Regions from separate parts of the Herbaspirillum sp. Her2 genome, predicted to be linked through region 1. Evidence: predicted binding sites of a transcription regulator. Region 1 holds the regulator's gene; each other region holds the start of a gene.

Region 1 (7,317 bases):
AACTGCTCATGAGTCAGTCAGGTAAGTAAAACTCAGCCCTTGATCAGGGTCTGCAGTTCGCCGGACTCGTACATCTCGGTCATGATGTCGGAGCCGCCGACGAATTCACCCTTCACGTACAGCTGAGGAATGGTCGGCCAGTTCGAGTATTCCTTGATGCCCTGGCGCACGTCCGGGCTTTCCAGCACGTTGACGGTGACGATGTTCTCGGCACCGCTGGCCTTCAGCAGCTGGATGGCCTTGCCGGAAAAGCCGCATTGGGGGAACTGTGCAGTGCCCTTCATGAACAGCACCACGGGGTTTTGGGTCACGGTTTCTTTGATCCAGGATTGGACGTCGCTCATGGCTGTGCCTTTAAAAATGGGATTGCCCGACATTATAGGGAAAAGCCGGCGGGCGCGTTGAAATCGCCTGCATGCTGGTGGCCTGTCTGAACGGGAAAAAAATTGCATCGAGGAAATGATTTATATCGTATGCAAATTCTTGTGTCGAAGATGAGGGTGCCGTGAAGACATTCAAGCCGTCCCTTGCATCATCGTCAGCAGCGGCGGTGGAAAAGTTGCTTTACGCAATGATTTATATCTTTTCCACAGGCTTGGCCAGTTCGGCGGCCGCAAATGAAAAAGGGCGCTTGCGCGCCCCTTCCTCATGAAATTCGGCTGGCTTTCTCAGCAGCCTTGCGGCTGCGAGGTGGCTTGCCGAGGGTGTCCTGGCTTATGCCGCTCCGGCCACCGCATCCTCCGGCGTTTCGTCCGGCAGGCGCTTGGCCATGGAGTGATGCTCCTGCAACTTGTCCTTGTGCTTGATGACCTGGCGATCGAGCTTGTCGATCAGCGTGTCAATGGCAGCGTAGAGGTCGTGTGCGATGCTTTCCGCATGTAGATCCTTCCCCTTGATGTGGACGTTGATTTCCGCTTTTTGGCGCTTTTCCTTTTCTGTGAGTTTATCTACGCTCAGGATCACGCTGACGTCGATCACGTTGTCGAAATGGCGCTTGATACGCGAGAGCTTGCTTTGCACGTATTCCCGGATGGCGGGGGTCAGTTCGAGGTGGTGTCCACTGATGGTCAGATTCATACAAGACTCCTATCGTGAAGTCACTGGAGGTTCGTGCAATCGATCCTGCTGCAGCTGTACCACGGGCACGGTCTTCGTGTCGGATGGCGCGGGCATCAGTCGGATGCTTGCCTGAACACAGCAACGGTACTGCAGAAAAACTGAGGAAAAACTCAGAGGGACTTGCGGAGATTGACCGGCGGAATCTTCAACACTTCGCGGTATTTGGCGACTGTGCGTCGCGCGACCACCATGCCTTGTTCTGCCAGCATATCCGCAATCTTGCTATCGGATAATGGGGTCTGCGGGTTCTCGGCTCCTATCAACTGTTTGATCAGCGCCCGTATCGCGGTGGAGGATGCTTCACCTCCGGTTTCAGTCGCGACATGGCTACCGAAGAAGTATTTCAACTCAAACATTCCATGCGGAGTGAGCATGTATTTCTGAGTCGTCACGCGAGAGATGGTGCTCTCGTGTAGACCCAGTGTATCAGCAATTTCACGCAGCACAAGGGGGCGCATGGCGACTGCCCCATGTGAAAAGAAGTTTCTTTGACGTTCCACAATAGCCTGCGCGACGCGCAAAATTGTATCGAAACGTTGCCGCATGTTCTTGATGAGCCACTTGGCTTCCTGCAACTGCGACGACAGCGAACCTTCTCCCTTGGCTTGCTTCAATGCACTGGCATACATCGCATTGACGCGCAGCTTGGGCATGACCTCATGGTTGAGCATGACCTGCCAGCCGTTCTTTGTCTGCTTGACAATCACGTCCGGCACCACATAGTCCGAGGCATCGCGCGCGAATTCCGCACCCGGATGCGGACGGCACTGGCGGATCACGGCCTGCGCTTCACGCAGGTCTTCGTCATCGCAATCCAGTGCCTTCTTGATCTTGTTGAAATCGCGTTGTGCAAACAGCGGCAGGTAATCCTCCACGATCCTCAAGGCCAGCTTGCGCGTCACGAAGGGAATCTTGGGCAGGCGGCGGATCTGCAGGGCCAGGCATTCGCCGGCACTGCGCGCACCGACACCCGCCGGGTCCAGGCTCTGCAGCAGCTTGAGCGAAATCGACAGCTCTTCCATGTCGATGCCCAGCTCTTCGGGCAGGCGCGCGTGGATGTCTTCCAGCGGCTCTTCCAGATAGCCGCTCTCGTCGAGCGCATCGGTGAGCAGTTCCAGCAGCGCACGATCACGCAGGGTGCGTGCGGTCACGCGGATCTGTTCCAGCAGGTGTTCGCGCAGGGTCAGTTCGTGCGCTTCGAGTTGTGGACGGGCATCGTCATCGTCTGGCGACTTGCCGCTGCGCGCGACGTCGTCGAAGCTCCAGTCGGCATCCCCCGTGACACCGGCTTCCGGCGCGTTGTCCTGGTAGTCGAAGCTGGAATCGCCATCGCTGGCGGCCGGGGCCGCTTCGCCGCTGCCTTCGTGACTGGTTTCGGCAACGCCGCTGGAGGGCGAACTGGAGACCGCGCCATCGGCCAGCAGACGTACCGAATTGTCGAGCGCGTCGTCGAGGCGTTCCAGCAGGGGATTATCGGAGAGGATCTGTTCCAGTTCCTGGTGCAGTTCCAGCGTCGACAGTTGCAACAGTCTGATCGACTGCTGCAGTTGCGGCGTCAATGCGAGGTGCTGCGAGGTACGTAACTGGAGCGACTGTTTCATCTGTCTTTCTGAAAGCGGCGTGGCCCGCTGGTTGCTCTGCCGGTCGTTGCGTATTGCGTATTGCTTGTTGCGTATTACGTGATGTGCACTCTGTATTTCTTCAAGCGTATCGGGCAAGCCGACTGCACCGCTTACATGCGGAAATGCTCGCCCAGATACACGCGGCGCACCGACTCGTTGGCGATGATCTCTTCCGGATTGCCGCTGGCCAGCACCGTGCCCTGGTTGATGATGTAGGCGCGATCACAGATGCCCAGCGTTTCGCGCACGTTGTGGTCGGTGATCAGCACGCCGATGCCGCGTTCCTTCAGGAAGCGCACGATGCGCTGAATCTCGATCACGGCAATCGGGTCGATACCGGCGAACGGTTCATCCAGCAGCACGAAGCGCGGATCGGTGGCCAGTGCGCGGGCGATCTCGACGCGCCGGCGTTCACCGCCCGAGAGCGACAGCGCCTGGCTTTCGCGCAGCTTCTCGATCTGCAATTCGTGCAGCAGGTTGTTGAGGCGGCCTTCGATTTCATCGCGCGAGAGCGGCTTGCCCTCTTCCCGGCGCAGTTCCAGCACGGCGCGGATATTGTCTTCCACCGTCAGCTTGCGGAATACCGAGGCTTCCTGCGGCAGGTAGGACAAGCCCATGGTGGCACGCTTGTGGATCGGCATGCGCGAAATGGACGCGCCATCGAGGTCGATCTCGCCACCATCGGAAGGCACCAGTCCCACGATCATGTAGAACGAGGTGGTCTTGCCGGCCCCATTGGGGCCGAGCAGGCCGACCACCTCGCCGCTGCGCAATTCCATCGAGACATCGCGCACTACCTGGCGCGCGCCATAACTTTTCTTCAGGCCGCGAACGACCAGCGAGCTGACTGCCATCGTTACTGATCCTTTCCGCTGTCGCGACGCGTTGCAGGCTGCGCGGCGTTGTTCTTGCCCGCGGGCTGGGCCGACGGGGTGGCCGGCGCGGTGCTGCCTGCCGGCGGCGGATTCTTGGGCTGGATCACCGCAGTGATGCGGCCTGCGCCCGGCTTGCTCTCGCCGGTGGCGGTGTTGTTCACGGAATAGAATTCGGCGCGGCTGTCGTAGGAGATGAATTCGCCGTTGACTTCATCGGTGATGCGATCGCCGTCCATGCGCTGGATGTGCGCGCGCTGGAACAGCTTGGAGATTTCGGTCTGCTCCGAATACTCGATGCGCTCGGCCTGGCCTTCGATCCACAGGTTGGGACCGCCGTCACGCTTCTGGCGGAAGTTGGCCAGCGCGCCCGGGGCCGCATACAGCACCGCATTTTCATAACCGTACTGGTCGGTCGTCAATACCACGCGGCCGGCCTTGATGATCAGCGTGCCGCGGGTCATGACCACGTTGCCGGTAAAGGTCTTCACCTGGCGCACGTCATCGTAGACCATCTGGTCTGCCTCGATGTTGGTCGGCTTGGTGGAGTCCGCCTTCTCGGCGTTGGCCACGCCGCACACGGCAGCCAGCATCAGCATCGGCAGTAAGAATGAGCGTTTCATTGGGTTCCTGTCTGATCGGTTCTTGGCGTTTTTATCCCGGAGTCATCCGGCTTAGCGTTTCTTCGGAGTGGGCTCGTAATAGCCGCGGACATTGCCGAACAGCTGCACCACCTGGGTCGCATTGTTGGCCACCATGCCCACGCCGTTCAGGCGCGTGGTGCCCATGGTCATGGCCACCGGCTTGTCGGTCTTGACGATTTCATCGTCAGGCAACAGCAGCAGGTATTCCGACACCAGGTGCATCTGCTCGCGGCCCTTGTAGGGCGCGCGAATGGCGTTGGCGTTGCCGTACATGTGGATCTGCGTCTGGTCGTCGGTGACGCGCGCGGTATCCGAGTAGAGCTCCATCGGTGCCTGGTTCTGGTCCAGGTTGTGCACCACCGGCTTGGTGATCTCGAAGGAGTCATCCGTGGGGTAGTGCACCATCTTCGTTCCCGCAACGTCATAGCGCGGCAGACCGGTCGGGCCCATGCGCACGTAGTTGAAGTTTTCCAGGTAGTAGTCGGGTTTGCCACGCGGACGCTGCGCCGGTTGCTGGTCACCCGCGGCCCGCATGGCCTGCATCACCCAGAAGCTGCCCAGGGCACCGGCGATCAGGATCACCAGAATCACCGCCAGGCGGATGCGCTCGGCGTTGCGTTCTCCGCTGCGCCCGCTCATGCCAGGTACGGCGCGAGGGCCGCCTCGTAGTTGCCTTGTGCTGCCAGCACCAGGTCGCAGATCTCGCGCACGGCACCATGGCCGCCGCTGGCCTGGGTCACGTAGTCGCTGCGCGACTTCACCTCGCGATGGCCGTTGGCCACGCAGGCCTTGAATCCGACGCGGGTCAGTACCGGCAGGTCGATGATGTCGTCGCCCAGGTAGCCGCAATCCTGCGGCGTCAACTGCACCTGCAGCAGCAGCTGTTCGAAGGCCTGGCGCTTGTCGTGGATGCCCTGGAATACATGGGCGATGCCGAGATCGCGCGCACGGCGCAGCACATAGGGCGACTGGCGCGCGGTGATGATGGCGGCAGCGGTGCCGTATTGCTGCATCATCTTGATGCCGTGGCCATCGAGCGCGTTGAAGCGCTTGAAGGCCTCGCCATCCTCGCCGTAGAACAGGCCGCCATCGGTGAGCACGCCATCCACGTCGAAGATCATCAGGCGGATCGCCGCCGCCTTGGCGAGCGCGGCAGCGGGCAGGGTGCTGGCGAAGGCTGGCGCGTTCATCAGATCACCTTGGCGCGAGTGAGATCGTGGATGTGCAGCGCGCCCGTGAGCACGCCGGCCGCATCGGTGACCAGCAGCTGGTTGATGCGGAATTGTTCCATCAATTGCACGGCATCCACGGCCAACTGGTCCTGGTTGACGGTCTGCGGATTGGCATGCATGACGTCGGCGATGTAAAACTTGGAAAAGTCCTGGCCACGCTCCAGCAGGCGGCGCAGGTCGCCGTCGGTGAAGACGCCGACCGGGCGGAATTGCTCATCCACCACGGCGGTCATGGCCATGCCCTTGCGGGTGATTTCCATCAGCGCTGCCGACAGCGACACGTCCGGGCGCACGGCGGGAATGGCTTCGCCGCTGCGCATCACGTCGCGCACGTGGGTCAGCAGGCGGCGGCCCAGTGCACCACCGGGATGGGAGCGCGCAAAATCTTCCTCGACGAAGCCGCGCGCATCCAGCAGCGACACCGCCAGCGCGTCGCCCATGGCCAGCGTGGCCGTGGTGCTGGCGGTCGGGGCCAGGTTGAGGGTGCAGGCTTCCTGCGCCACGCCCACGTTGAGGTGGACGGCGGACAGCTTGGCCAGGGTGGACTGGTCATTGCCGGTCATGGCGATGATCACCGCACCCATGCGCTTGACGATGGGCACGATGGCCAGCAGCTCGGCCGTTTCACCGGAATTGGAAATGGCAATGAAGACATCGCGCGCCGTCACCATGCCCAGGTCGCCGTGCGCGGCTTCGGCCGGATGCATGAACAGCGAGGGGGTGCCGGTAGAGGCCAGGGTGGCGGCGATCTTGCGGCCGACATGGCCGGACTTGCCGATCCCCGAGACCACCGCACGTCCCTCGCATTGCAGCAAGGTCTGCACGGCAAGTGCCAGAGGGGCGGCGCTGTCGTCGCGCAGGCGGTCTTTCAGGGCCAGGATGGCATCGGCTTCGATCTGCAGGGTCTGGCGTGCCAGTTCGATGGCACGGCGGGCAGCCCCGGCCGAAAAAGATGCAGGCGTGGTTTTGTCATCGGTTACACTCATAACCGAAGTATAAACGAATTAGCAAAGCAAAAAACTTGCCAGATGTAAGGGAATGCTGCCGGATTTGACGTGATATGCAGCGTTGCATCGCGCCGCAGCACCGCTGCCACGGGGGATTTCCGGCCATTGCCGGGATGGGGCATGGCATTGCAGCAAGCGCGGAGGGTTCACGGTCGCACTGAATTACTCTGCTGTTGTGGAGCCACACGTATGAATTTCAAGGCGATTTCGCGCCTCGCCGCCCAAGGCTTTCCTTCATATTGCACACTGGTCAGGTGAACTGCCTTTTGCTGGTGCGTTGCCAATTTTACAAATTCATTCATATCGAACCCCGCCGCAGCCCGGCGGCTTTTGACAAGAAACCCCAACAGCAATGTTTTCCGGACTGGAACTGACCCTTTTCCTTCTGGCTGCCGCAGTCCTTGGCGTGGTCGCCTTCCGCATGATGCAGTTGCCGCCGATGCTGGGCTACCTGGTGGTGGGCATCATCATCGGCCCGCACGGCCTGGCTTTTGCCGAGGACAATGAAACCACCCATGCGCTGGCCGAGTTCGGCGTGGTGTTCCTGATGTTTTCCATCGGTCTGGAGTTTTCGCTCTCCAAGCTCTCGGCCATGCGCCATATCGTCTTCGGCCTGGGCGTGGCACAGGTGGCGGCGACCATTGCCACCACCATGCTGGTGGCCTGGGGCGCGGCCATGGTGCTGCCGCAGTTCGCCAACGTCAGCTGGCAGGCGGCCTTTGCGCTGGGCGGGGCGCTGACCATGTCGTCCACGGCGATCGTTTCCAAGCTGCTTACCGAGCGGCTGGAGCTGGAGACCGAACACGGTCGCCGCATCCTCG
Region 2 (7,317 bases), 2.4 Mb from region 1:
AAGCACACCAGCCACCACCGAGAATTCCCTGCCAGCCTGTCCTGATCGCGCTGCCACGATGCGGGCATTGAAGGCCACCATCTTGGCTTCGCGTGCAATGGTTTCGATGTCGGTCATGATGCCGCGCAACTGCTCGCGCATGAGGCGCGCATGCTTCTTCGACTGCGCTTCGTAGACCGCCGTGATCTCGTTCAACACGGCCAGCAGCGGCGTGGTTTCCTGCACCAGCTGTTCCAGCAGGGCCGGACCGGTCTTGAGCTTGTCCTCGATGGCATTGAGCGCACGTTGCGCCAGTTCGGCAAAACTGGTGATGCGCGCATCGCCCCGGCTGCGTCCGAAATACACCTCTTCCAGCTCCGGGCAGAATACGCCGGGCAAGTCCCCGGAGCGCTTGAGCAAGGCCGCATGGGCGCTGCGGAACAGTCCCAATGCCTCGCGCGCAGTGGCACAAGCTCCCTGCTGGCCCTGTGCTGCGAGCACCGCGTACAACACCAAGCGCTGCGACGTGAAGCGGCGGCGGCCAGAGAGATTGATCAGGGCACCAAACACTTCGCCCGAGAGCGGAACGAGTGCGGACTCCTCAGCGCCCTCAACAGGGGCCTCCTCGATGACAGCCAGGCTGCTCATGGACATCTCCTTCAATTGCATTGGACAGGTGGCCGGCAGAAGGGTCTGACGCGGGCTTACGCCGCTTCCCGCGCCGGATGCGCCTGCTTGCGATACAGGAACTCCAGCACCGCCGTGCGATAGGCACCATACTGCGCATCCTGCGCCAGCGAGACACGGTCGCGCGGACGCGGCAGCTTCACTTCCACGATCTCGCCAATTGTGGCAGCGGGACCATTGGTCATCATCACGATGCGGTCCGACAGCAGCACCGCCTCATCCACATCGTGGGTCACCATCACCACCGTCGATTCAGTCTTGGCCACGATCTTCAACAACTCATCCTGCAGGTGCGCACGGGTCAGTGCATCGAGTGCGCCGAAGGGTTCATCCATCAGCAGGACCTTGGGCTCCATCGCCAGCGCGCGGGCAATGCCGACGCGCTGCTTCATGCCGCCGGAGATCTCATTGGGCCGCTTGCTCTCGGCCGCCGTCAGGCCGACCAAGGCCAGCGCGGCGCGCGTGCGGTCACGCAGCTGGGTGCGATTTTCGCTGGCACCGAACACCCGCTCCACACCGAGATAGATGTTTTCATAGCAGGTCAGCCACGGCAGCAGCGAGTGGTTCTGGAACACCACTGCACGCTCCGGGGCCGGACCACCGATCTCGCGATTGGCACACAGCAGTACGCCATCACTGGGCTTGAGCAGGCCCGCAATCAGGTTCAGCAAGGTCGACTTGCCGCAGCCGGAGTGGCCGATCAAGGTGACGAACTCGCCCTTGGCCACCGTCAGGTTGATCTCGCGCAGTGCATGGAAGACGCCCTTCCTGGTGTGGAACACCATCTCCACACCGTGGATGTCGATGAACTTGCCGTTGATGTTGTCCATGATCCTGCCCTCCTCAGTTGTTGACCTGCTCGTAGGTGAACGCCTTGGCCAGCGCCACCAGCAATTGTTCCAGCACCAGCCCGACCACCCCGATGACGACGATGGCGATGATGATGTGCGGCACGTTCAGGTTGTTCCATTCATCCCAGACCCAGAAGCCGATGCCGACGCCGCCGGTCAGCATCTCGGCGGCCACGATCACCAGCCACGCAGTACCGATGGAAAGGCGCACGCCGGTCAGCATGTAGGGCAATACCGAAGGGAAGAGGATCTTGGTCAGCACCTTCCATTCGGAGAGATTGAGCACGCGCGCCACGTTCATGTAATCCTGCGGCACGCGCTGCACACCGACGGCCGTGTTGATGATCATCGGCCAGATCGAGCAGATGAAGATCGACCAGATCGCCGCCGGATTGGCCGACTTGAACACCAAGAGGCCAATGGGCAGCCAGGCCAGCGGCGAGACCGGACGCAGCAGGCTGATGATGGGGCCGAACATGCGCGAGAGGAATTCCACGCGGCCAATCGCAAAGCCCAGCGGAATGCCCACCAGCGCCGCCAGTCCGAAGCCCATGCCGACCCGCTGCAGCGAAGCCAGCACGTTCCAGCCTATGCCCTGGTCGTTGGGACTGTTGCGGTAGAAGGGATCGGAAAACATCACGCCCGCTTCCTTCAGGGTCACCCATGGCGTGGGGAAGCTGGCGGTCTTCAAGGCGATGATCTGCCAGACCAGCACCAGCAGCGCCACCCCCAGCAGGGGCGGCACCACGCGCATGAAGAGGCCGCCCGCAATGATCTTCTTGCGCAGGCTGCGCGCTTTCACGCTGCCGGCAGCGCTGGCGGCGGGTGCCCCCTGCGCTTCGTTGGCGGCGGCTGCACGCACCGGCTCGCTGGCAGCAGACACGCCGGCGTGGCCGTTGCCAGCGGGCTTGGCGTTCTCACCCATGATGCTCTCTGCGACTGCACTCATCATCTTCCCCTTGCTCTAAGCACTTCACCTTGATGGACACGGCGCAGGCCGCACCCGCTTACACCTTGATCTTGAACGCCTGCGCGTAGGCCGCCGGATTCTTGCCGTCCCACACCGTGCCGTCCATCAATTTGGAACTGCGCATGACCTCCTTGGGCAGCGGTGTCTTGGTCATGGCGGCAGCGTCCTTGTAGAGATCGATCTGGTTGACCGACTTGGCCACGGCGAGGTAATCCGGATCACTCTTCAACAGGCCCCAGCGGCGGTGCTGGGTCATGAACCACATGCCATCGGAGAGGAAGGGGAAGTTGACCTGGCCTTCGTCGTAAAACTTCATGTAGTTGGGATCGTCCCAGGTCTTGCCCAGGCCGTTCTGGTAGCGCCCGAGGATGCGCTGGTCGATCACGTCCTTGCTGGTGTTCACATAGGATTTGTCGGCGATCACCTCGGCCATCTTGTTCTTGTTGGCCAGCGAGGCATCGATCCACTTGCTGGCCTCCAGGATGGCGGCCATCATGGCGCGACAGGTGTTGGGGTACTTCTGCACGAACTCCAGCGAAGTGCCCAGCACCTTCTCGGGATGGTCCTTCCAGATGTCCTGGGTGGTGATGGCGGTGATGCCCACGCCATCGACGATGGCGCGATGGCCCCAGGGCTCGCCCACGCAGAAGCCATCCATGTTGCCCACCCGCATGTTGGCCACCATCTGCGGCGGCGGGACCGTAATCACCTTGGCATCCTTCATCGGATTGATGCCGTTGGCGGCCAGCCAGTAATACAGCCACATCGCGTGGGTGCCGGTCGGGAAGGTCTGTGCGAAGGTGTATTCGCGCTTGTCGGTCTGCATCAGCTTGTAGAGCGATGCGCCATCGACTGCCCCCTTGTCAGCCAGCTTTTTGGACAAGGTGATGGCCTGGCCGTTATGGTTCAGGCCCATCAGCACCGCCATGTCCTTCTTCTGGCCGCCGATGCCCAGTTGCACGCCATAGATCAGGCCATACAGCACGTGGGCCGCGTCCAGCTCGCCGTTGGTGAGCTTGTCGCGCACGCCGGCCCAGGAGGCTTCCTTGCTGGGGACGATCTTGATGCCGTACTTCTTGTCGAAACCCAGCACCGAGGCCATCACCACCGAGGCGCAATCGGTCAGGGGGATGAAGCCGATCTTGACTTCTTCCTTTTCCGGCTTGTCCGAGCCGGCCGCCCACGCACCGCCCGGGAGCATGCCCAGCATGCCACTGCCGGCGGCCAGTGCACCGCCCTGCAGGAGCGTGCGGCGCTTGCCGTCCACCCTGTCCGCTGCCTTGAGCGCGCTGTCCTGTGCATCCTGCATGCCGCTGCCGAGCGCGCCTGTCTTGTCTGCCTGACCTTTGGATTCCATAGCACCATTCCCCTTGCGTTGCGATTTGAAGAAAGCCCAAACAAAAAAAGGCGTGTTCCGACATGGATGACCCATACCGGAAGACGCCTTTGTCCTGGACGGCGCGACCGCCATTGGCCACACCTTCACGTTGCTTGCGCATTGCTGCGCTTGTGCATCAGCTTCAGCAAAGAGCGTGCCAGAACCGCGACGCACCTCGAAAAGCCGCATGGGAACTGCGTTGCAAGGGAACACGATGATATCCGCAGCGGCAGGAGGAGGACCTCGCGGCGCGATCAAATCGGGCGGGATCCGCACTTCGGTTGTGCCTTGCACCAAGTTGGCAGCGATTTGTCAGGGTCGCAACGATGGCCTGCGCTGGCCAAGCCGGGGGCGCGGCCACCTACTCACGCTTGCCGGATTTTCCTACAGCACATTGCGATGGGCGCTGATCGTGCGGCGGACCGGCTGACCCTAAGATGACCCCAGCTTTACGAATCACCCGGCGCTTGCACCCTGGCGGGCAAGAACGAACTCAATAACAAAGGAGAAATCCATGACCCTCGGCACCATCCTGCTCATCGTCCTGATCCTGATCCTGCTCGGCGTCATCCCCGCTTGGCCGCACAGCCGCAGCTGGGGCTATGGTCCCAGCGGTATCGCTGGCACCATCGTCATCATCCTGCTGATCCTGCTGCTGCTCGGCAAGATATAAGGCGGGGCGGCAGCCGGCCTGTGCGGTCCGGCTGCCCTGGCCCCAGCCTTCGGACGCTCCCTTCCCTCCCGCAAGCCTGATACCATCCGGTGGCGGACGGAAAAACGGCGCGGACGGTGCCTGTCACCGTCCGCGCCGTTTGCTTGTGGACGCCGCCCCGCCCCGCCGGGGCAAGCTCACGCGCATGGCTTTCCCTGCTCCCGTACCGTGATGAGGCTGACATCAGATGAACAATAAATTCCTCGCTTCTCCCCTGCCCGCTCTCCTGGCGGCCCTGAGCCTGCTTTGCGCGGCCGCCGCGCACGCTGCTGAAGAAGATGTCAGCAAGGCCGATCCCCAGCGCTGGTACCAGGATGACAACAGCGCCAAAGGCCGGCTGCAAAACCTGAACAAGGAAACGGCGGCCGCCTATGCCGAAGCGCTGCAGGGCTGCCGCAGCCTACGCGGGAAGGATGCTGCAGCCTGCCGCAAGCAAGCCGCCGACGCCAGGTCGCAGGATGCTGCGCGGGCACAGCGCATCTTCAAGGACTACCAGGGCGGCGAACCCGTTGCGGTATCCGTCAAGGGTGACCCCAAACAGATGCACAATCACCACAAGCACGGCAGCCACCCGGCTCCGAAATAAACTGGCTCCCTCCACTGCCTGAATGCAACAACGCCGCAACAGGTCACCCTGTCGCGGCGTTGTGGTGGGCCGCTCCTCAGCGCGAGGAGCGGCGGCCGGGATCAGCCGACCAGCGAATTACTTGCCGACCTGATTGCCGATGACGCCACCGACGGCGGCACCACCCACGGTCCCGATGGCGCTGCCACCGGTGAGGACTGCACCACCGACGGCACCGGCACCTGCGCCGATGGCGGTGTTCTTGTCTTGCTGGGTCATGCCGCTGCAGCCGGTCAGGGCGGCAAAGGCACAGATGGCTACCGAGGTCACTGCCAGTTTTTGCATGGTCTTCATGATGACTCCTTCCTCTTTGTCGAATAGGGGAATACGGCCGCCGATCAGGTCGACGGACGCATGATCACGCGCGGCGCCTTGGGCTGTTGTGCGTGATCACGATAAACCGGTGCGCTGGGCGCAGCCTTGGCCGGTTCGCGTTGCGCTGCCGGATCCTTGCCATCGGCTCGTGCGCCAAACAGCAGCACGGCGTTCTGGAGGGACTTGGAGCGCTTGCTCTCGGCCATGTCCATGTAGCGGAATTTCTTCTGCCCCAGCTTGTGCAGACGCGCTGCATCCACCGGCATGTGACGGTCCATCGTGGAAGCCGACCAGCGCGATGCGCTGTCGACGGCTTGCGGAGTTTCTGCGAAAGCGTGAGAGGCGAAAGCCGAAGCGGCTGCCAGCATGCAAATACCGACTGTTTTTTTCATGGTCGTCCCTTTCAGGGGTCCCTTCTGGCGGTGAGCAAAATTTCATGCGGCAAACCGTGAACTCTTTTGCAATTCCCGGCTCTACCAGCACCATGACCACATGGTCGCGGAAATTGCTGCATCACAAAATCAGCCGTTTCCGATATTCGTGTAGGCGTTTTCCTACACGCGCTGTGCTGCCTGCTTCAGATGTCCTTCACACCCTGCCGGCCCGTGCCGCCGGTGCCTGATCAGGTCACCGGAACACGGACATCCAGGACTTAGTCCTTGGCGGCTTCCTTGGCATCGCCATAGGTCTTCTGGACGTTGCCTTCGACCTGCTTGGCAGCACCCTTGACCTGCTGGCTGGTATTGCCGGTCAGCTCACCGGTCTTCTCCTGCACCTTGCCTGCCACTTCCTTCAAGCTGCCTTTGATCTGGTCCTTGTTCATGATGGCTCCTTTGGGTTGTTTGCCTGATGGTTACCCGGTGCCGCACTGGGCTGGCTGCCGGCTCCGCCACCCTTGCCGGCCCGACGGGCGGTGAGTGACGATGAATTCATGGTACCGATGAGCCTGTCGGGCGAACATAAGAGAGTCGTCCTTTCACGCGTAGGAAAAAACGAAAAACCGTGCAGGAAAAACGCTCTTCAAACAAACCTCACCAAAACGCAAAAAGCCGCCCTGGGGGCGGCTTTCAGAGGGTGTGACGCAATCTTGAATACCGTCGGGCGCCGGCCCGTCAAGTCTCGCTGGCAGCAAGTTCCGGACGGATCGGCAGGCTGATGCTGATGAGCGCGCCCTTGCCCGGCGTGGAGCGGATATCGACCTCGCCACCAAAGAACGTGGCGCGCTCGCGCAGGCCGCGCAGACCGTAGGTCTTGTGGTTGTCGCGCCGCTCTTCGGGAATGCCCACGCCATCGTCGCGCACGGTCAGCGCCACATGATCCTCATCGACATCGAGAATCACGTCGACCTTGCTGGCCTTGGCGTGCTTGGTCACGTTGTTGAGCATTTCCTGCAGCATGCGGTAGATGGCGATTTCCATCTCGTGGCCCACATCGACGTCTTCATCTGGCAGGCTGGCGTGGCAGGCGATGCCGGTGCGCTCGTGCAATTCATCGAGCTGTTCCGAGATCGCAGCCTTCAGCCCGAACAGGTCCAGGGTATTGGGACGCAGCTCGGTCTGGATGCGCCGGGTGGTGGCCACCAGCGACTTCATCAGGCCTTGCATGCGGGTCTTGCGATCGGCCCATTTTTCATCCGGCGGCAGGATCTGGTAGACCCCTTCCAGGTGCATCGACAGGGCCGTCAGCGACGCGCCCATGTTGTCATGCAACTCGCGGGCGATGGCGCGCTTTTCTTCCTCGCGCACCGTTTCCAGGTGGTTGGTCAGTTCGCGCAGCAGCGCCGTACGCTCGATGACGGTC
Region 3 (7,317 bases), 1.1 Mb from region 1:
TGGCCGCTTGCACCGCCAGCGGCAGCATTTCCGGCGAGAGGTTGTTGAAGCCGCCCGGGAACAGGTTGGTATCGACCGGTGCCAGCTTGAACCCGGCATTGCGCAGGTCCACCGAGCAATAGAAGGGCGGCGTGTGCTCCTGCCACTCCATGCGGAACCAGCGTTCGATGGCCGGCGTGGCACCCAGGATTTTCTTCTCCAGCTCCAGCAGGGGACCATTCAGAGCGGTGACGAGATGCGGGACCATAAAAGACCTTAACAATATGTAAATGCCGGCAGCGAGCTTCGATTTTAGCGGATTCCTGAAACCGTGTTGCGACGCAGTAGACGCCGCTGTTGCCATTTCAGCAAAGCCGGGATCCGGCCACGGTCGCTGCAAAGGCGTGGCCGGGAGTGTTCACATGGCGATGATGGCGGCATTTTAAAGAGTCCGACTCAAATACTCGGGAATTATCCCCCTGCGACGCGGCAATGCATCAGGAAACCGCTTTACCTGAAGGAAATGGCAAAAAAACGACAGCTTGACTCCCTGGCAAGCTTGCATCCTCTTCATGTCGTGAAGCCTGCAAATGAAAAAAGGCACCCGAAGGTGCCTTGTAAAGAGGCCGTTTCCAGCCCCGAAGGAATACTGCAGACTCAGTACGACAGATGCTTAGTGGTAGGCCGATTCGCCGTGGCTGGAGATGTCCAGGCCTTCGCGTTCTTCTTCCTCGGTCACACGCAGGCCGATGACGACGTCGACGATCTTGTAGGCGATGAAGGAAACCACACCCGACAGGATCACGGTGGTCAGCACGCCCTGGAACTGGATCCAGACCTGGCCGCCGATGGAGTAATCCGGAGCAACGGCGTTGGCCACGTAGTCGTAGATGCCGGTGCCGCCCAGGCTGGGCGCTGCGAACACGCCGGTCAGGATGGCGCCCAGGATGCCGCCCACGCCGTGCACGCCGAAGACGTCCAGTGCATCGTCCGAACCCAGGATCTTCTTCAGGCCGCTCACGCCCCACAGGCACAGCAGGCCGGCCAGCAGGCCCATGACTACGGCACCGATGACGCCCACGAAGCCGGCCGCCGGGGTGATCGCCACCAGACCGGCGACGGCGCCCGAAGCAGCACCCAGCATGGAAGGCTTGCCCTTGCCGATCCATTCGCCGAAGCTCCAGGACAAGACCGCGGCAGCAGTGGCCAGGATGGTGTTGACGAAGGCCAGGGCAGCAGTGCCGTTGGCTTCCAGACCGGAGCCGGCGTTGAAGCCGAACCAGCCGAACCACAGCAGCGAGGCACCGACCATGGTCAGGGTCAGGCTATGCGGCTTGAAGGCTTCCTTGCCGAAACCGATACGCTTGCCGATCACGTAGGAACCCACCAGGCCGGCGATGGCGGCATTGATGTGCACCACGGTGCCACCAGCGTAATCCAGCGCGCCCTTCTGGAACAGCCAGCCCGAGATGGCGGTCGCCTTTTCAGCGGCGGCGGTATCGGTGAAGGCGTCCGGACCCGGCCAGAACCAGACCATGTGGGCCATCGGCAGGTAGGAGAAGGTGAACCACAGGATCGAGAACAGGATCACGGCGGAGAACTTCACGCGCTCGGCGAAGGCACCGATGATCAGCGCCACGGTGATGGCGGCAAACGCACCCTGGAAGGCGACGAAGACCAGTTCCGGAATGACCACGCCCTTGCTGAAGGTAGCGGTGTTGGAGTCACCGGTCAGGCCGTGCAGGAACAGGCGATCAAAGCCGCCGAAGAAGGCGCTGCCCTCGGTGAACGCGATGCTGTAGCCGTAGACGAACCACAGGATGTAGATCAGCGAGAAGATCATGAAGCACTGCATCAGCACCGACAGCATGTTCTTGCTGCGCACCAGGCCGCCGTAGAACAGGCCCAGGCCTGGCAGGGTCATCAGGATGACGAAAGCGGTACACACCAGCATCCAGGCAGTGTCGCCCTTGTTGGGGACCGGAGCCGGAGCAGCAGCGGCTGCGGCCGGCGCTGCAGGGGCAGCGGCAGCCGGGGCAGCTGCTTCAGCCTTGGGCGCAGCCGGAGCGGCAGCGGCCGGGGCAGCGGCGGTGGCCGCTGCGGCTTCAGGCTTGGGCGCGTCCTGCGCCTGGGCCGGAGCGGTAAAACCTACCGCCAACAACAGCGCGCCAATGGCGAGCGCGCCGGAAAACATTTTCTTCATGCTCATTAGAATTCCCCTTTTTTACAGAGCGTCTTTACCGGTCTCGCCGGTACGGATACGGATCACGTCCAGCAAGTCCTGGACGAAGATCTTGCCGTCGCCGATCTTGCCGGTGCGGGCGGCGGTCTCGATGGCTTCCAGGGCGCGTTCGACGATGGCGTCGTCCACGGCGGCCTCGATCTTGGTCTTGGGCAGGAAATCCACCACATACTCGGCACCGCGATACAGCTCGGTATGGCCTTTCTGACGACCGAAGCCCTTGACTTCAGTCACGGTGATGCCTTGCACACCGATGGCCGAGAGGGCTTCACGCACCTCATCCAGCTTGAACGGTTTGATGATCGCAGTGATCAGTTTCATACGAACCTCTTGTTAGAAAGTTTTGCTGATGGAGAAGACGAAGCCGTTCTTGCCGACGTTCTTGGCGCCATCCGATGCCGGGGTGGTGGTCACGCCGTCCTTCAGGTCGGTACCGACGTAGGCCAGGCCCAGGGTGATGCCGGCTGCCTCGTCGAAGGTCTTGGACAGGCCGATCTTCCAGTCGGTGTAGCTGAAGTCGTTGGGGTTGCCGCGCACGCTCTGGTGACCGACATGCAGACCCAGCATCACGCCGTAGTAGGTCTCGATGTTGGCACCCAGGTCGAAGTACTGGCTGTACTTGCTGTTGACGGCGCCGAACAGGTTGGTCAGCGATTGCGAATACTTGAAGTAAGCCGGACCGTAGCCGACCTGGCCATACAGTTCGAAGGTGTTGGCGTTCTTGGCACCGCTGTTGGCCAGGGTGTTGCCCGGGTAGTAGTAGTACAGGCCGCCGACGTCATAGGTGAAGCCGCCGCCGATGTCGCCGCGCTTGCCGCCGTAGATGTCCCACTCGACGTCACCCTTGGTGTCGGTACCGGTCAGGGTGCCCGCGTCCTTGATCCACTTGATGTTGGTCAGCCAGGTCCCGGCGTAGAGGCCGGTCGGGTTGTGCGTGTAGTCAGCGCCAACCTGCAGGGCCGGATCAAAGCGGGTCTGGGTCAGGCCACGATAGCGGTAGTCGCTCACCACGGCAGCGTTGAAGCTCAGTTCATTGTCCGGCTTGGCGTCTTCTGCGCGGGCCACGGTAGAAACGAAGGATGCGGCGATGGCTGTTGCAAGAATCAGTTTCTTCATGACTTTCCCTCTGGTTTATGTTTTAACAATAAAGTCGGTTTTTTGTCTTTGCCCAGACTCATTAGCAGGAGCCGTGCCATGTCCGTTCGGCAAGGCAGACTTGTCTTTTTGCGTGAAACCAGAGATTTGCAACGATTTTTTTCGAGATCAGCTTCAAAATAGTGCATGCGCCACCCAAATGCACGCTACTGGTGCGATATTGATGGTTTTTTATCAATCCTGCATCAAACGCGGCGAACACATTTTGGTGCGCGGGTGGCGGGCGAAGCAAAGATCACCAAGTCGGAGCATTTCCTGCAGGAAAATTCACTGCATTTCAGCGCGTTTTCTGCCCGTTTTGAAGCGCTGGCCGGCACCTGTTGGCAAAAATGCGGTCTCAGCGGGACATCCCGGTAGGAGGATGGGCGGGAAACCGCTAAACTTGCAGTACAGCTATCTGCCAAGGAGATCCGACATGGACAAGCCCCCATTTTTTGAAGACCTGCAATCCAAGATCAACAAGGCGATCGAGAACTCTCCGGCCAAGGACATCGAGAAGAACGTCAAGGCCATGCTGAGTCAGGGTTTTGCCAAGCTGGACCTGGTCACGCGCGAGGAATTCGACGTCCAGGCCCAGGTACTGGCCAAGACCCGTGCCCGCCTGGAGGCGCTGGAAGCGCGTGTTGCCGAGCTTGAGGCTCAGCAAAAACAGAATCCATGACCCTGGCCCGGACACTTTTCTCTTTCCCTCCCCCTTCCCTTCTTTCTGCTGACCAGCTGCCGGGTTCATCGCGATGAGCCTGGCAGTATTGCGCAGCCGCGCCTTGGCCGGCATGAGCGCCCCGCCGGTGACGGTCGAGGTGCATCTGGCCAATGGCTTGCCGGCCTTCACCATCGTCGGACTCCCCGAAGCCGAGGTGAAGGAAGCCAAGGACCGCGTCCGGGCGGCGCTGCAAAACGCCCGGTTTGAATTCCCCGCCCGCCGCATTACCGTCAACCTGGCCCCCGCCGACCTGCCCATCGCCCTGGGCATCCTGGCCGCCTCCGAACAGATGCCTGCGGATCGTCTGGACGACCACGAATATGCCGGCGAACTGTCGCTGTCGGGCCAGCTGCTGCCCATTCGCGGCGCGCTGGCCATGACCTGCGCCATGCAGCGCGAGCAGCAGCAGGATGGCCACCGGCGCAGCTTCATCCTGCCGGCCGCCAATGCCGACGAAGCCGCACTGCTGCCCGAGGCGCAAATCCTCCCGGCGACCTCCTTGCTGGACGTCTGCACCCACTTCAGCACGCGCGATCCCGCGGCCCGGCTGCAGCGGCACCAGCCGCAGCCGGGCGGCAAGCGGGCGGCCTATCCGGATTTCAGCGATATCAAGGGGCAATTGCAGGCCCGGCGCGCCATGGAAGTGGCCGCGGCGGGCCAGCACAGCCTGCTGCTGGTTGGCCCGCCCGGTGCCGGCAAGTCGATGCTGGCGACCCGCTTTCCCGGGATCCTGCCGCCGATGACGCAGGACGAAGCGCTGGAATCCGCCGCAGTGCAATCCTTGAGCGGCAGTTTCGACATCGCGCGCTGGCGGCAGCGGCCTTATCGGGCGCCGCACCACACCGCCTCCGCCGTGGCACTGGTCGGCGGCGGCAGTTCGCCCAGGCCGGGTGAAATCTCGCTGGCACATCATGGGGTCCTGTTCATGGACGAGATCGCCGAATATCCCCGCAGCGTGCTGGATGTGCTGCGCCAGCCGATGGAGTCCGGCCACATCGTGATCTCGCGGGCGGCGCGGCAGGCGCAATTCCCGGCACGATTCCAGTTGATCGCGGCCATGAATCCCTGTCCGTGCGGACAGTATGGCGACAGCCAGGGCCGCTGCCGCTGCACGCCGGAACTGGTCAAGCGCTACCAGGCGCGCTTGTCCGGCCCGCTGCTGGACCGCATCGACATGCAACTGCACGTCAACGCCCTTAGCCCCGCCGAACTGGCCGTCCAGCAGCCGGGTGAAACCAGCGCGGCCATCGCGGAACGGGTCGCGCGCGCCTTTGAACGACAGCGCCAGCGCCAGGGCAAACCCAACAGCCAGCTGGGGGGTAGCGAAATCGACCGGCACTGCCAGCTCGATGTGGCGGCGGCCCAACTGCTGCAAGCCGCCATGCTGCGGCTGAACTGGTCGGCGCGGGCCTATCACCGGGTGCTGAAACTGGCGTGCACCATCGCCGATCTGGCGGAGTCCGATGTAATCACACAGGCGCATGTGGCCGAGGCAGTGCAATACCGGCGGACGCTGGCCGGCAATTGAGCGGCAACGGATCTGTCCCGGCAGACAAGAGCATTCCCCTGTTGCGCCATGCAAGAGCACCGTCTGTATCTTCTCCCTCGGCCGGCCGGGCTTTAGCCTTGCAATTCACACGGCATCGACTGCCGCCCCCACCTGCCGACCGAAAGAGGATCATCGCCATGCCCACTGTCTCCACCCTGCTGGCCTTCGCCGCCCTCTGCCTGGGCATGGTGCTCACCCCCGGCCCCAACATGCTTTATCTGGTCTCGCGTTCGGTCTGCCAGGGCCGCAAGGCCGGGTTGATCTCGCTGGCCGGAATCGCGCTGGGACTGGTGTTCTACATGCTCTGTACCGCGCTGGGCATCAGCGCCCTGCTGATGACCCTGCCCCTGGCCTACGACGCGCTGCGCCTGGCGGGAGCGCTCTACCTGCTCTACCTGGCCTGGCAAGCCCTCAAGCCAGGCGGCCGATCGCCGTTTGCCCTGCGCCCCCTGCCCCCGGACAGCCCACGCAAACTCTTCAGCATGGGTCTGCTGACCAGCCTGCTCAATCCCAAGATCGCCGTGATGTATCTGTCGCTGCTACCGCAATTCATCCAGCCCGAGCACGGCAGCGTACTGCTCCAGTCCTTCGCCCTGGGCCTGACGCAGATCGTGGTCGGCGTCAGCATGAACGCCGTGATCACCTTCTCTGCGGCTTCCATCTCGGGCCTGCTGGCTGGCCGTCCACACTGGCAACGCCTGCAGCGCTGGCTGATGGGCAGCGTGCTGGCCGGACTGGCCGTCCATATGCTGATCCAGCGCCGCTGACCCTCCCCCGCCTCACTTCTCGACGTAACGATGCGCTCACCGGGAGCGCATCGCAACGTCGCCTTCTCCCTCGCCTGCCTGCGGCAACGGCGCCAAAGCCGATGATATTCAGTCAACGCACGCCTCGAACGGCGACGAGAACTCCCCTTTCATTCACTCGATTTCAACTTCTGCTCGCATCAGCCGGGAACAGAAATCGTCATTGCGTTGCCCAAGGTGAGCTTCGCCCGATACAACAAATAACAAATCAGAATCGACAACAAGGACGATCCCCCATGCCCTCTTCCCTCCCCGACGACCGTGCGGCAGGTGCCGCATGATCAGCATCTATCAACTCAAACCCCGCTTTCAGGCGCTCTTGCGGCCAATGGTGCGCGCCCTGGCCGAGGCCGGCGTGACGGCCAATGCGGTCACCGTGCTGGCCATGCTGGTCTCGCTGGCACTGGGCGCGCTGCTGTTCGTGGCCGGGCCACAGCGGCCGGCGCTGTTCCTGCTGCTGCCGCTGTGGATGTTCCTGCGCATGGCCTTCAATGCCGTCGATGGCATGCTGGCGCGTGAATTCGGCCAGCAGTCGGCGCTGGGGGCCTATCTCAACGAGCTGACCGACGTCGTCTCCGATGCCGCCCTGTACCTGCCCTTTGCGCTGGTGGCCCCGTTTGGCTGGGCCACCGTGGGCGGAGTGATCTTCCTGTCGGCGGTGTCGGAGATGACCGGGGCGCTCGGCCCCATGGTCAGTGCGCCGCGCCAGTACGACGGCCCCATGGGCAAGAGCGACCGCGCCTTCCTGTTCGGCGCGCTGGGCTTGTGGCTGGGACTGGCCGGCAGCCTCCCGGGCTGGATCTTCTGGGTGCTGCCGCTGGCTGTCGCCGCCATCCTCCTCAATATCGTCAACCGCATCCGCAGCGGCCTGCGCGCCGCCCCC
Region 4 (7,317 bases), 1.7 Mb from region 1:
ACTTGCGGCGCTGCGCAAGCAAATATCGGTTTTTTCGATAGCTGGATGAAAGCTTCAGCGCGCATTTCCATCGCAAAAAGCTGTTCGCGCGGCAAGCTGCGGTGGGTCAAGGCGATCCGAAGTGAATTATGGTGCAATGCGGCATTGCACATGACTTCACGCAACCCAGCTCATCCATGAAAGGTTCCCATGAAAACCGCCGTCTTCAGCGCCCGCCGCTACGACCAGACCCTGCTCACGCGCGCCAATACCGCGTCCGGCGCTGCGCATGAACTGGTATTCCTGCAAGACCGTCTCGATCTCGATACGGCACAGCTGGCCAGCGGCTGCCAGGCCGTGGCGGCCTTCGTCAACGATGACCTGGGTGCTGCCGTCCTGGAACGCCTGGCCGCTCTGGGCGTGCGTTTCGTCACCACACGCTCCACCGGCTTCAATCACATCGATACCCAAGCCGCGCGGCGGTTGGGTATCACGGTGGCGCGCGTGGCCGATTATTCACCTTACTCGGTGGCCGAGTTCGCCGTGGGCCTGCTGCTGGCGGTGAACCGAAAAATCGCGCGCGCCAGCATGCGCACCCGCGAAGGCAATTTCGAGCTGGAAGGATTGATGGGCTTCGACCTGCACGGCAAGACCGTGGGCGTGATCGGTACCGGCAAGATCGGCGCACTGTTCGCCCGCATCATGGCCGGATTCGGCTGCACCGTGCTGGGTAGCGACGTGCATCACAATCCGGACTTCGAGGCTCTGGGCGGACGCTACGTGCGCCGCGAGGAGCTCTTCGCCGCCAGTGACGTGATTTCGCTGCATTGTCCGCTCACTGAAGCCACGCGCTATCTGGTCAATGCCGGGACCTTGGCCCTCGCCAAGCCCGGCTGCATCCTGGTCAACACCAGCCGCGGCGGGCTGGTCGATACCGAAGCCGCGATTGCCGCCTTGAAGAGCGGCCAGTTGCGCGGCCTGGCCATCGATGTCTATGAACAGGAGGCCAGCCTGTTCTTCCAGGACCTGTCCTCGACCATCATCACCGATGACGTGATCCAGCGCCTGGTCTCCTTCCCCAATGTCATCGTCACCGGCCACCAGGCCTTCTTCACCGAGGAAGCCATCGGCCAGATCATGCAGACCACCATCGCCAACCTGAATGATTTCGCCGCGGGCAAGCAACTGGGCGAGCGTCTGGTGGCCTGATCAGCTCGCATGGCGGCCGGCGTCGAACAGCGAGCCGAGCTGCTCGCCGATGCGCGGACGCAGGTGTTCATGCACGCGCTGGATGATGTGTTCGGCATCGTCGGCGCCATAGGTCTGCGCCAGCTGCCGATGCATGTCGAAATGCAGGTAGAGCAGTCCGCGCAGACTCTGGAAAGCAGTCGGATGGGCCTGGCCGCAGACCTGCTCGTTGTTGTCCATGACCTGGTTCAGTACGCCCGGATCGAACAGGCGTACCTGGCAGATTACGGCGCAGCGGACGATCTCCAGGTCCAGTGCTTCCAGCTCCTGGGTCAGTTCTTCGGGAGTGTGGCGCTCGGCGCTCAACTTTTCGCTCATGGCGGTCTTTCGGAGGAGGAGGGGAGTCCTCAGGATAGCATTTGCTGCAACGCGGAAAACTTGTCGAAGATCAATCTTTCAGGGATTGCCAGCGCCAGGCAGGTAAATTTTGCAAAGAGCTTCACGCTGCTGCAGCATGGCGCTCAGAAGGAACAAAAGGGCGATGGCGGATCGCCCGCCATCGCCCCTTCAGCGCGCCTTTCGGCCAGACAGGATCACTCCAGCGCGGCAGCCGGACCGAAGAATTCATATCGGCTCTGAGCCGCCGGTACACCCAGCGCGCCCAGCGCACGCTTGATGGCTTTCATGAACGGCTTGGGGCCGACGAAGTAGGCGTCCACGTCCCGCGTTTGCGGCAGCCATTGCTGCAGCAGAGCCGCATCGATGAAGCCGGTGGCGTAGGGGGCCGGATCGCCTGCGCGCGCCCGTTCATAGCAGAAATGCGCCCGCAGTTGCGGGTGTTGCGCCGCCAGTTCTTCCACCTGACGGCGGAAAGCATGCACGCCGCCATGGCGCGCCGCATGGATGAAATGCACCGGGCGACCGGTCGGCAGCGCCGCTGCCAGCATGGTCATCATCGGCGTAATGCCCACCCCGCCGCTGATGAGCACCAGCGGCTTGTCACTGGCCGTGAGCGTGAAGTCGCCGGCCGGCGGGAACAGTTCCACCACCGCGCCCACATGGATCTCGTCGTGCAGATGGCGCGAGACCTTGCCCTCGGCTTCACGCTTGACGCTGATGCGGTATTGCAGCGGCTGCCCCTGCTGGCGCAGCGGGGCCGACAGCGAATACTGGCGGCGCTGTTCCAGCCCGTCCACCACCATGCGCAGGCCGATGTACTGGCCCGGCTCAAAGTCCAGCAGCGCGCCGCCATCCTTGGGCATGAAGTAGAAGGAGGTGATCTCCTCGCTCTCGGCCACCTTGCGCGTGACCACGAAATTGCGCGCACCGCGCCAGCCGCCTGGCGCGGCGGCCTTGGCGTCATATTGCTGGCGTTCGGCGCCGATGAGGATGTCGGCCAGCTGGCCATAGGCGGCAGCCCAGGCATCGATGACGGCATCGGTGGCGATCTCCGCGCCCAGCACTTCACGGATGGCACGCAGCAGGCAGTCGCCGACCATCGGGTAGTGCTCGGGCTGCACCTGCACGGCGACGTGCTTGTTGATGATCTGCGCGGCCAGCGGGCCCATTTCTTCCAGGCGATCGATATGCCGCGCGTACATCAGTACGCCATTGGCCAGCGCACGCGGCTGGTCGCCGCTGGCCTGGTGGGCGCGATTGAAGAGGGGATGAACCTGTGGGTAGTCGCGCATGAGCATCTTGTAGAAGTGCGTGGTCAGCGCCTCGCCGCCCGATTCGAGCAGGGGGACGGTGGATTTGACGATGGCGAGTTGGGCATCGGTAAGCATGCGGGACCTTTCTGTTGGAAGCGGTGGAGGAAGTGCCGGAATGTCCGGGACCCTCTTGCTATTACAAAAGGCGTGCCACTTTCGAATACCAATAAAATCAGGAACTTGCGAGCGGTTGGTGTATTCATGACCTGTGTCATAATGACCAATCAATCTTCCTTTGGAAGTCAATATGACCTCAAAAGTCCTGCTCGATGCCTTGCTCCCGCTGGTAGCCGACCTGTCGCGCCAGATCGATGACCGCGAGCGCTATCGCCGCCTGCTGCAGACCTTGCGCACGCTGTTCCCCTGCGATGCTGCAGCCTTGCTGCGACTGGAGGGCGAGCTGCTGGTGCCGCTGGCCATCGACGGACTTTCCAGCGATACCTTGGGCCGCCGTTTCCGCATCGCCGACCATCCGCGCTTCGGCGTGCTGCTGGCCAATTTCGGGCCGACACGCTTTCCTGCCGATTCAAGCCTGCCCGATCCCTATGACGGTCTGGTCGATGGCTTGAATGACGCCCATTCCGGCGCGCTGGAAGTGCACGATTGCATGGGCTGTGCGCTCTCGGTCAATGGCCGCCCGTGGGGCTTGGTCACGCTGGATGCGTTGGGTGCAGGGCGCTTCGATGGCGTCGACATGGCCTCGCTGCAGGCTTTTGCGGCGCTGGCGGCTGCCACCGTGCATGTGGCCGAACGCATCGACGACCTGGCCGCCGCTGGCGAACAGGCACGCCAGCGCGCCGAAGCCTATCGGCTGGGGCTGGAGGAGAGCCAGGGCAAGCGCGAACTGATCGGCCAGAGTCCGGCCCAGCAACAGCTGCTGGACGAGATCCGCATGGCCGCCCCCAGCGACATGACGGTGCTGGTCACCGGCGAAACCGGCACCGGCAAGGAACTGGTGGCCCACGCCCTGCATGCAGCCTCACCCCGTGCGCACAAGCCCATGATCAGCCTGAACTGCGCAGCCTTGCCCGATACGCTGGTCGAAAGTGAATTGTTCGGCCACGTGCGCGGGGCTTTCTCGGGAGCGGTTGCAGACCGTCGCGGCAAGTTCGAGATGGCCGATGGCGGTACGCTGTTTCTGGATGAGGTCGGGGAGCTGCCGCTGGCGGTGCAGGCCAAGCTGCTGCGGGTGCTGCAGAGCGGGCAGCTGCAGCGGGTAGGTTCAGATCGCGAGCACCGCGTGGACGTGCGCCTGATCGCTGCCACCAACCGGGACCTGGCCGGGGAAGTGAAGCGCGGCCATTTCCGCGCGGATTTCTATCACCGCTTGTCGGTGTTCCCGATCCGCGTGCCGCCGCTGCGCGAGCGCGGACGCGATGTGCTGCTGCTGGCCGGATATTTCCTGGAGCAGAACCGGGCGCGGCTGGGCTTGTCCAGTCTGCGCCTGGCAGCCGATGCCCAGCGCGCGCTGCTGGACTACGCCTGGCCCGGCAACGTCCGCGAACTGGAACACCTGATCGGGCGCAGCGCCCTGCGCGCCCTGGCATCGCAGCCAAAACGACCCGCCATCCTGACGCTGGATGCGGCGGCGCTGGAGTTGGGGCATTCCGCCCGCCCGCTAGCCTCGCCTGACACTGCGGCCAGCGCACAAGCTGAACCCGCGCAGCCGGGCGAAGGCCTGCGTGCAGCCGTCGAGCGCTTCGAGCGCAAGCTGGTCAGTGAGTGTCTCGAACGCCATGGCGGCAACCTGGCCGCGACGGCGCGGGAGCTGGGGGTGGACCGGGCCAACCTGAACCGGCTGGCCAGACGTCTCGGACTGCGTTGAGCCGAGGGGAGGGTGGTTTACGGTCGATATGAAGAAAAAGAAAAGAAAACGGCCGGAATCCGTCAGGACAGGCTGCCCATCATGATTCCGGCCGTGGCGGCGTGAAGCCTGGTGTCAAAAAGCCAGAGCGGAGAACAGCCTCAGGCGTCTTGACGCTCCACATCCAGTTCTGCCAGCTGGCCGCGAATGCGGATGGCCGTCAGGTTGCGGGCGGCAGCGGCATCGTCGTTGACGTGTTGCAGGTCTTCGGGCGGTGCGCTGATGACCTTCACGGGTGCGCCTGCGGGTGCAGTGACGGTAACGCCGGGGTTGAGTTGCGACATGATGATCTCCAAGGGATGAAAATCTCGTGCAGGCCCGCCGGAACGAATCAGGGCGGGCAGGGCTGCCATCGATCATGCGTAGCGTCGCAACGCATATGAACGTTTTGGCAAGCCAGATGATGCAATATTAGCCGGTTTGGTTGCGGTGCAACAGGTATTGAGCGGCTTAAATTTTTGTAGGAAGACACGCACTGTTGAAGACCGGCAATCCTTGTTTTCCGGCAATGGCAGGGCGGCTCCGGGCAAATTTGCTGCGGAGCAAAAAACGAGTTCATCTGATCGGTCGTCTGTCGTGCGCGGGATGGCTTTCCCGCCTGCTGTCCTACGCAAGCTGCTGGCGTTGGCCGATGCCGTCCGCCCAATGGGCCGGCTAGCCTATGGATTCGCCTCATCGTCCGATGAGCCCATCCCCATCAGGAAGGAGTCCCCATGACCGAACGCAAGCAAGACAATTCCAACACCTACAAGATCATCGAAGTCGTCGGCAGCTCGCCCAACGGCACGGATGAAGCGATCCGCAATGCCCTTGCCGACGTGGGCAAGACCGTCAAGAACGTGGACTGGTTCGAGGTCACGCAATGCCGGGGCCATGTGGAAAATGGCAGCATCGGCCATTTCCAGGTGGGCTTGAAGATCGGTTTCCGCGTCGAATCCTGAGCGATCAAGGCCGATGCCATGGATGAGGGATACAGGCAGGCAATGCGCATCGCCACCGGATAGCGATGTTCAATTTGCGCCTGCGGCATCGGCTCGCTAAGCTGAAGGCTCTTCGAAGTCAACGCCCTGAATCGAGGGTTCAGGGCGCCTCAATGACGGCACCTCGCGCCGCTTTTTCCCGTACATCATTTAGCCATTCAGGTAGCTCGTCTGGCAGTGCAGCGTGGCGAGCTCTTCCGTGATCGAAGAGCGCAAGCCGGCTGTGCGATGCCGGCTTGTTGCTTTATGGTGATCGTCGATGCATTGAGGTGTGGGCATTTTCGCCGCGCTGCAACAGTAGGATTCATCCTACGCCATCTCAGGCCGCTGTCCGATAGTGAGCGGATCTGCCGATCCGTATAACGTAATCATCGGCGCTCAAAAGACTGTCCAGTCCAACACAACAACAAGGACGTGTTTTCGCCCCGGCCCCCGGATCAAGCCACGGCCAGGACGAAGACCTATGCGATGCGACGAGCCAAGGGTGCTTTCCATCTCAGGTGCTTTCACACATTAGGGGTCCATCTTGCAAGCTCGAGTTCTGTTAGTCAGCTCAGAGGCCGTACCGCTCGTCAAGACCGGTGGCCTGGCCGACGTGATTACCGCGTTGGCCGTATCGCTGCGCAAAGTCGGCATCGATGCCAGCATCCTCATGCCCGCCTATCCGGAGGCGGTCCGCAATCTCGGCGACACGGTGCAGATCGGCTTGAAGCACGGCCTGCCCGGCGGTGCCGGCCGGATTCTGCGCGGCTCCATCCCCGGTACCGACGTGCCGGCGCTGCTGCTGGATACGGCGCGCTTCCGCCAGCGCGGGGCCAATCCTTACGTAGATACCGACGGCGTAGAGTTCAGCGACAACGCGCTTTGCTTCGCCGATCTGTCGCATGCCGCTGTGGCCATCTGCGCTGGTGAAACCAGCCTGCCGGTGCCGCACGTGGTGCATGCCAACGACTGGCACGCGGGTCTGATTCCCTGCCTGTTGAAACTGCGCGGGCTGGATCACATCGGCACCATGCTGACCATTCACAATCTGGCTTTCCAGGGCAATTTCGCGCTGGAGTCGGCCGAGCAGATCGGCATTCCCCAGCATCTGCTGACCGGCGACGGCGTTGAATACTGGGGCAAGCTGTCCTTCCTCAAGGCCGGCATTCGTTTCTCCGATTGCGTCTCCACCGTCAGCAAGAACTACGCGGAAGAGATCATGACCCCGCGCTTCGGCTGCGGCATGGACGGCATTCTTTCCTTCCGCAAGCTGGATCTGCGCGCCATTCCCAATGCCATCGATGCTGAACTGTGGAATCCCGCCGATGATCCGCTCATCGCCCGCAACTTCAGCATCGGCAACATGAAGGGCAAGGCTGCCTGCAAGCGCGACCTGCAAAAGCTCTTCGGTTTGCCCGTGGATCCCTTCGCACCTGTCATGGGCCTGGGCTCGCGCATCTCGCATCAGAAGATGGCCGATGTCGTCATCGAAGCGCTGCCCGGCATCATGGAGCGCCATCCGCGCCTGCAGGTGGTGATCCTGGGTTGTGGTGATCACGACTACGAAGCCGCCTTCCTTGATCTGGCCGAGCGTTATCGCGGCCGCATCGCG

The links. The regulator sigma-54, encoded in region 1, starts transcription at its own class of promoters, with help from an activator protein. The targets are predictions, from matches to a motif close to TGGCANGNAANCTGCTTT.
Region 2: the regulator sigma-54 is predicted to act here: its motif matches at 4,008-4,025, upstream of ACWHXP_RS14215 (CmpA/NrtA family ABC transporter substrate-binding protein).
Region 3: the regulator sigma-54 is predicted to act here: its motif matches at 3,399-3,416, upstream of ACWHXP_RS20025 (TorF family putative porin).
Region 4: the regulator sigma-54 is predicted to act here: its motif matches at 3,015-3,032, upstream of hmpA (NO-inducible flavohemoprotein).

Annotation. Positions count from the first base shown of each region.
Region 1 covers NZ_CM176331.1:5,521,331-5,528,647, forward strand. The annotation lists gene ACWHXP_RS25085 (UbiX family flavin prenyltransferase) at 1-10, opposite strand, end outside; gene grxD (Grx4 family monothiol glutaredoxin) at 33-344, opposite strand; gene ACWHXP_RS25095 (hypothetical protein) at 506-652, shown strand; gene hpf (ribosome hibernation-promoting factor, HPF/YfiA family) at 715-1,077, opposite strand; gene ACWHXP_RS25105 (RNA polymerase factor sigma-54) at 1,230-2,720, opposite strand; gene lptB (LPS export ABC transporter ATP-binding protein) at 2,852-3,595, opposite strand; gene lptA (lipopolysaccharide transport periplasmic protein LptA) at 3,598-4,236, opposite strand; gene lptC (LPS export ABC transporter periplasmic protein LptC) at 4,288-4,896, opposite strand; gene ACWHXP_RS25125 (KdsC family phosphatase) at 4,893-5,447, opposite strand; gene ACWHXP_RS25130 (KpsF/GutQ family sugar-phosphate isomerase) at 5,447-6,475, opposite strand; gene ACWHXP_RS25135 (monovalent cation:proton antiporter family protein) at 6,849-7,317, shown strand, end outside.
Region 2 covers NZ_CM176331.1:3,138,042-3,145,358, forward strand. The annotation lists gene ACWHXP_RS14200 (methyl-accepting chemotaxis protein) at 1-627, opposite strand, end outside; gene ACWHXP_RS14205 (ABC transporter ATP-binding protein) at 684-1,496, opposite strand; gene ntrB (nitrate ABC transporter permease) at 1,510-2,466, opposite strand; gene ACWHXP_RS14215 (CmpA/NrtA family ABC transporter substrate-binding protein) at 2,525-3,796, opposite strand; gene ACWHXP_RS14220 (DUF3309 family protein) at 4,380-4,538, shown strand; gene ACWHXP_RS14225 (hypothetical protein) at 4,765-5,163, shown strand; gene ACWHXP_RS14230 (YMGG-like glycine zipper-containing protein) at 5,281-5,496, opposite strand; gene ACWHXP_RS14235 (hypothetical protein) at 5,541-5,909, opposite strand; gene ACWHXP_RS14240 (CsbD family protein) at 6,170-6,340, opposite strand; gene ACWHXP_RS14245 (PAS domain-containing sensor histidine kinase) at 6,630-7,317, opposite strand, start outside.
Region 3 covers NZ_CM176331.1:4,397,615-4,404,931, forward strand. The annotation lists gene gshA (glutamate--cysteine ligase) at 1-247, opposite strand, end outside; gene ACWHXP_RS20015 (ammonium transporter) at 653-2,188, opposite strand; gene ACWHXP_RS20020 (P-II family nitrogen regulator) at 2,204-2,542, opposite strand; gene ACWHXP_RS20025 (TorF family putative porin) at 2,555-3,337, opposite strand; gene ACWHXP_RS20030 (hypothetical protein) at 3,503-3,733, shown strand; gene ACWHXP_RS20035 (accessory factor UbiK family protein) at 3,792-4,037, shown strand; gene ACWHXP_RS20040 (YifB family Mg chelatase-like AAA ATPase) at 4,111-5,607, shown strand; gene ACWHXP_RS20045 (LysE family translocator) at 5,766-6,395, shown strand; gene ACWHXP_RS20050 (CDP-alcohol phosphatidyltransferase family protein) at 6,712-7,317, shown strand, end outside.
Region 4 covers NZ_CM176331.1:1,595,008-1,602,324, forward strand. The annotation lists gene ACWHXP_RS07315 (2-hydroxyacid dehydrogenase) at 190-1,188, shown strand; gene ACWHXP_RS07320 (hypothetical protein) at 1,189-1,545, opposite strand; gene hmpA (NO-inducible flavohemoprotein) at 1,761-2,954, opposite strand; gene norR (nitric oxide reductase transcriptional regulator NorR) at 3,127-4,704, shown strand; gene ACWHXP_RS07335 (hypothetical protein) at 4,845-5,027, opposite strand; gene ACWHXP_RS07340 (dodecin) at 5,457-5,684, shown strand; gene glgA (glycogen synthase GlgA) at 6,250-7,317, shown strand, end outside.